One region of the Streptomyces sp. NPDC003035 genome, then DNA from elsewhere that is predicted to be linked to it. Evidence: riboswitches for the same ligand, from Rfam matches in the RefSeq annotation. Region 1 holds a riboswitch; the other holds the start of a gene.
The links. A riboswitch is a leader RNA that binds a small molecule or an ion and turns the genes downstream of it on or off. The one in region 1 is predicted to bind cyclic di-AMP.
Positions count from the first base shown of each region.

Region 2: another riboswitch for cyclic di-AMP. It lies ahead of ACFYV5_RS30575 (transglycosylase SLT domain-containing protein); the one in region 1 lies ahead of ACFYV5_RS16540 (M23 family metallopeptidase).

Region 1 covers NZ_JBIAPJ010000004.1:693,456-696,648, forward strand. The annotation lists gene ACFYV5_RS16535 (PP2C family protein-serine/threonine phosphatase) at 116-1,309, shown strand; cyclic di-AMP (ydaO/yuaA leader) riboswitch at 1,521-1,668, shown strand; gene ACFYV5_RS16540 (M23 family metallopeptidase) at 1,680-2,786, shown strand; gene ACFYV5_RS16545 (PrsW family intramembrane metalloprotease) at 2,869-3,193, opposite strand, start outside.
Region 2 covers NZ_JBIAPJ010000011.1:75,643-78,835, forward strand. The annotation lists gene ACFYV5_RS30565 (CapA family protein) at 1-653, shown strand, start outside; partial or broken gene ACFYV5_RS30570 (phosphoribosyltransferase) at 709-1,356, shown strand; gene ACFYV5_RS30575 (transglycosylase SLT domain-containing protein) at 1,466-2,320, opposite strand; cyclic di-AMP (ydaO/yuaA leader) riboswitch at 2,325-2,484, opposite strand; gene ACFYV5_RS30580 (flavin-containing monooxygenase) at 2,784-3,193, opposite strand, start outside.

The DNA of each region.
Region 1 (3,193 bases):
CGCGAACGCGGTGACGGGGCGGTGGTGACGAGCGGGTCCCCCACTCGGCCGAGCGGGGGTCGCCACGCGGCGCGGCTCCCGCCACCCTGGGGAGGGCGCGGTACCGTCCGTCGCCGTGTACGGACCGGGCAGGAGAGCACAGGTGGGGCAGGGGCAGCTGGAAGCGGGTGGTGAGGGGAACGGGCGTCCCCGACGGCGCGGCGAGCGGGCCCGCCGGTTCATCCGCGCCCTGCCCCCGCTCGTCATCCTCGGCGGTGTCGTCTTCGACCTCTCCACCCCGCCCTCGTACACGGCGGCCCCGATGTTCTCGGCCGCGCCGCTGATCGCGGCCCCGCTCTTCTCGACGCTGACGACGCTGCTCACCGGCATCGCCGCGATCCTCGCCAGCGTCGGTCTCCACCTCTACAACGGCACCGCGTCCGATGTCCCCTCCCTCACCGAGACATTCACCGTCGTCACCGTGGCCGCCCTCGCCCTGCTCGTGAACCGGGTCGTGCGGCGCAGTGGCGAGCGCCTCGCCTCGGCCCGGGTGATCGCGGAGACCGCCCAGAAGGCGGTCCTTCCGACGCCGGCCGAGCGGATCGGCGGACTGCAGGTGGCGGCACGTTACGAGGCGGCGCAGGCGGACGCGTTCATCGGCGGCGACCTGTTCGCCGTACAGGACACGCCGTACGGGGTACGGCTCGTGGTCGGTGACGTACGGGGCAAGGGGCTCGACGCGGTCGAGGCCGTCGCCGTCGTCATCGGCGCCTTCCGGGAGGCGGCCGAGCAGGAGGCGTCGCTGGAGGGCGTCGCCCAGCGCCTGGAGCGGGCGCTGGCCCGGGAGGGGACCCGCCGTGACGGCCTGGACGCCTTCGAGGGGTTCACCACCGCCGTCCTGGCCGAGATCCCGCGCGGCGACGGTCGCGTACGGGTGGTGAACCGCGGTCATCCCGAGCCGCTGCTGCTGTACGCGGACGGGGGTGTGACGCTGCTGGAGCCGACCGAGCCGGCGCTGCCGCTGGGCATGGGGGAGTTGGCTGCCTGGCCGGACCGGGCGGACGAGTCCGCGTATCCGCCGGGCGCGACGCTGCTCCTCTACACCGACGGGCTCTCCGAGGCCCGCAACGCCTCGGGGGACTTCTACGATCCCGCCGAGCGGCTCTCCGGGCGGATCTTCCCGGGGCCCGAGGAGCTTCTGGACGCGCTCGTCGACGACGTCCGCCGGTACACGGGCGGGGGCGCGACGGACGACATGGCGCTGCTCGCGGTGAGCCGTCCGGCGGCGGGGCAGCCGGAGCGGCGGCGCACGATGCCGGTGGTGCCGTGACCATGCGTAGTGGCGGCGTACCGCTCCGATAACAATTGATACACCGTCAGTTTGGCGGGTCTCGCTGGTTGTTCGAGGATGCGGGCCCAAATCGGCCCGTACCTGTCCAATCCCGTTAATGATCATCCGGAACGGCTTGGAATCCGGCCCTCGTGTCTATTAACGTTCGATAACGCAGCGCGGTCGTTTCAGCCGTCGCAAGAGACGGCACCGTGCGCACGCGCCGAATCCTGAAAAGGAACCGGGGACCCACTACTTGGGGTGAATCGGGCACTTTCGCACTCGTGCGACCGTGCCGGTAGGAGACCTTCCTGCTCCGAACCCGTCAGCTAACCCGGTAGGCGGTAAGGAAGGAAAGGAGTGCGCCTCCGTGGCGTCCAACACCCCTGCCCCCGAAGACACTTTTGACGGGTTCCAAGCGTTCGGCGCGTCGGCTGCCGCCGGTTCGGACGACGACGCCACGACCTGGGGGGAGTGGAACCCCACCGAGGAGTCGCTCCGTCAGCAGTCCCGCTCCGGTGGCCGCCACCGGGTCGTGAAGCAGCGGTCGGGCTTCGCCCGCTCGTCCACCGTCCTCGGCGTCGGTGTCATCGCGGCGGTCGGTGCGGGTGGCATGGCCACCGCCCAGGACAAGCCCGCGGTCTCCATATCCCTCCCCGACCTGAACCTCCCGGACGCCTCCGAACTGCCGGGCGTCGGCGAGCTCCTCTCCGACGGGGGCGAGGACGCGCAGGGGACGGGCTCCGGGACGAACAACCCGCAGCCGCTCACCGCCTCCCTCACCGTTCCGGCCGAAGCCGACGCGGCCACGCAGACCGACGGCGGCTCCGCGTCCGAGGCCACCGCCGACGCCGGCGAGGCGCTGCGCGCGCGCATCCTCCAGCAGGCCGAGCAGCAGCAGGCATCCGCCGACGCCGCCGCGAAGGCCGAGGCGGAGAGGCTGGCGGTCGAGAAGGCCGCGGCCGAGGCGGCGGTGAAGGCCGACGCGGCCGAGAAGGCGGCGGCCGAGGCGAAGCGGAAGGCCGAGGAGGAAGCGGCGGCCAAGGCCGAGGCGGAGCGCCTGGCCAAGCTCGCCGCGAGCTACGCCCTGCCCACCTCCTCGTACACCCTCACCTCCACGTACGGGCAGTCCGGCTCCATGTGGTCCTCCGGCTACCACACCGGCCTCGACTTCGCGGCGCCCACCGGCACCCCGGTCAAGGCGGTGCACGGCGGCACCATCACCTCGGCGGGCTGGTCCGGCTCCTACGGCTACCGGATCGTCCTGGAGCTGGAGGACGGTTCGGAGGTCTGGTACGCGCACCTGTCCTCGATGACGGTGAGCGTGGGCCAGTCCGTCGGCACCGGCGAGACGATCGGCCGCGTCGGCGCGACCGGCAACGTGACCGGCCCGCACCTGCACCTGGAGGTCCACACCTCGGGTGGCGACGGCATCGACCCGGCGGCCTGGCTGCGCGACAAGGGCCTGTCGGTCTGAGTCGCAGGCGGCCTCGGTCGCCGACGGTCTCGGTCGCCGGCGGGTGTCGGCGGGCCGGGTCGCCGGCCGTCTCCCGGGCGTCCTAGCTGCGGTACGGGTTGTAGCCGCCGTAGTCCAGGTACTGCGGCGGCGCCCAGACGCGGCCGGTGGCCCGTGCCGCGTACGTCAGCGCGGGCGAGGCGACCGCCTTGCGCTGCCACAGGTGGTGGAGGAGCTCCTGCTCGCGGGCGGTGAAGTCCGGGCCGGCCGCTCCGCGCTCCGCGCGGTGGCGCAGGAAGGCGAGGGTCGTCGCGAACGCCTCGTACTCCCCGACCGCGGTGGCCGCCGGCCCGCCGTACGTACGACGGGCGAAGTCGCGGGCGACGGACCGGGCCCGCATCGAGGACAGCGCGAGGGGCTCGGCAGGG
Region 2 (3,193 bases), on a different contig from region 1:
ACGCCGAGGAGGCCGGGCGGCCCGCCGTCGTCGGCCTCCCCGGGGGCGGACGGCTCGTCGTCCACGCCCTGGGCATGGCCTCCAGCGGCATCCCTCGCCACTGGGCCGCCACGGCCGAGCTCGGGGGCGTCCACTTCGCCGCCGGACCCGCCGACACCACCGCGAAGCGCCTCGCCGCCCGGATACGGGAGACCAAGAGCCCGGGCGACATCGTCGTGGTCTCGGTCCACTGGGGCTCGAACTGGGGCTACGCCCTCTCGCGCGCCGACGTCGACTTCGCCCACGCCCTGATCGACAGCGGAGCCGACATCGTCCACGGGCACTCCTCACACCATCCCCGGCCCGTGGAGGTGTACCGGGGCAGACTCGTCCTCCACGGCTGCGGCGACCTGATCAACGACTACGAGGGCATCACCGGCTACGAGCAGTACCGCGACGACCTGCGGCTGCTGTACATCGCGTCGGTGAGGCCCGAAGACGGCGGACTCCAGGAGGTGCGCATCATTCCTCTGCGGGCCCGGCGCATGCGGCTGGAGCACGCCCCCGGCCGGGATGCGCGGTGGCTCCACGACGTTCTCGGCCGGACGAGCCGGCCCTACGGCGCGCAGGTCACCCTCGACCAGGACGGAACCCTCGTCGCGCGCCCCGCCTAGGGGCCGCACTCGGCACCGGCCGCGCGCACGCTCCGACCAGGGAGACGAGCGGGACATGTACTTCACCGACCGTACGGACGCCGGACGGCGACTCGCCGCCCGCCTGGACCATCTCAAGGGCCACGACGTCGTGGTCCTGGGGCTTCCGCGCGGCGGCGTGCCGGTCGCCGAACACGTCGCCGACGCCCTCGGGGCGCCCCTGGACGTCTGTCTCGTACGCAAACTGGGGGTGCCCTTCCAGCCGGAACTCGCCATGGGCGCCATCGGGGAGGGCGGCGTGCGGGTCGTCAACGCGCGCGTGCTGGCCGAGACCGGCGTCTCCGACCGTGACCTCGCCGCCGTCGAGGAGCGGGAGGGGGAGCTGCTGCGGCAGCGGGCCCAGCGCTATCGCGGGACGCTGAGCCCGGCCCGCCTCGACGGCCGCACGGCCGTGGTGGTCGACGACGGCCTGGCGACGGGCGCCACGGCGCTGGCCGCCTGCCGGGTCGTGCGCGCACGGGGAGCCGCGCGGATCGTCCTCGCCGTGCCGGTCGCGCCGCAGGGCTGGCCGGAGCGGATCGGCGGGGAGGCCGACGAGACGGTCAGCGTGTACGAGCCGGAGGTCTTCTACGCGATCGGCCAGTTCTACCAGGACTTCTCGCAGACCCCGGACGAGGAGGTCATCGCCTGCCTGGAGCGCAACCGTACCGCGCGCGGATCGAGCCCCGGCCGTCCCTGACGCCCTCGCGTCATGGCCGCGCGGCCCGAGGCCGGACGGCGAAGCCCCGGCCCCGAGAGGGGGCCGGGGCTTCGCCCGAGTGACGCGCCGGCGATCAGTAGGGTCCGTTGACGTTGTCGATGGAGCCGTAGCGGTCCGCGGCGTAGTTGCAGGCCGCGGTGATGTTGGCGATGGGGTCGAAGAGGTCCATCGAGGTGCCGGGCACGTGGTACGCCAGGAAGGTCGGCTCGATGACCTGCAGGAGCCCCTTGGACGGGGTGCCCTTGGCGGCGTTCGAGTCCCAGAGGTTGATGGCCTGCGGGTTGCCCGAGGACTCGCGCATGATGTTGCGGTGGATGCCCTCGTACGTACCGGGGATGCCGTACTGCGCCATGACGTCCAGCGATTCGCGGATCCAGCCGTCGAGGTCGTTGGTGTAGCTCTTGGCGGCCGCGGGTGCGGCCTTCGCCGGGGCCGGCTTCGCGGGAGCCGCCTTGGCCGGGGTGGCGCTCCGCTGCTGCGAGCGGTCGGCCCGGTCGGCGTCCTTACTGGCCGGGGACGCGGGCTTCTTGGGAGCCGCGGCGGATTTCCCGCGGAGCGTCAGTTCCAGGCCCGGATGGATAAGTGACGGGTTGTCACCCACAATGCTGCGATTCGCTCGGTACAGGGCCTTCCAGCCGCCCTGCACACTCTGCTCCTGCGCGATCAACGAAAGGGAGTCGCCGCGAACGACCTTATAGGTCTTGGCGGGGGCGTTCTTCGCGGCGGGAATCGATTCCGCGATCTTCGCCGGAGCGCTGAAGACGGTCTTTCCGGCGGGGGCGGTCTCGGGTGCCGTGCCGGGCGTCGCGTGCGCGGTGGCCGTGCCGACCAGGGGCAGGGCCAGCGCGGCACCACCCGTGCTCGCGAGGGCGATTCCGCGGGTCAAGGGACGTCTCTTGGGGCGCCGGTGCTTACCGTGTGCGGGCATGATGCATTCCTCTCCGGCGCCTGCGGGGTGAGCTGTCGGGTTCGGGCTGGAGATGCCCGGCCGCACGTGTGCGACTTCACCCCGAGCCGCTCCGGAGAATCCGGACCGGCGAATAGTGGGTCCCCCGCTCCTGCCTTCGGGTGAATGATCGGCATTTTCGGACGGTGGCAGGATTCGGCGATCCGTCCGGGTCGAGGTGACCGTAGGCGAGAAATGTCGACAGAAACAAGACGTCGCGTTCGTGGGGAATTCCGGGAGAGGTTCTTCGCCACCCCCACCGCGCCGAACTTCCTTGAAAGGAAAGGGAACGGCCGGGGTCGAGAGATCACCTCGACCCCGGCGTGATTCATGTCACCGCAGCGCCATATCGGTCATTACGGTAAATTCAGCCGAGTTGAGAAAAGGGATACAAGGGGCGCTAAAAACCCCTTGTATCCGTTTTGGCCGGAACTGTGGTCGTACGTCAGCCGGAGACGCTCGCGGCACCCGTCTCGCCGTGACGCGCCGCGAGCACCCGCGCCAGCGGGGTCGGTGCCAGCGTGCGGTCCAGGTTCGTGCGCATCGTGGTCGCCGCGTCCAGGACGTAGTTCTGGCGGACCTTCCACGGGCCCCGGTCGCCCTGGCGCGGGAAGGCGTCGATCGAGCGCCGGACGTATCCCGCCGCCAGGTCGAGCAGAGGGCGCTCGCGCAGCGGACCCTCCGGCTTCGGCACCACCGCCGCGTACCGCCTGCCGCCCATGTGGTTGAGCACCTTGCACACGAGGCGCGAGGTGAGGTCGGCGCGCAGCGTCCAGGAGGCGTTCGTGTAGCCGACGCAGAAGGCGAAGTTGGGAACGGAGGTGAGCATCGTCCCCCGCCACACGAACTGCTCCG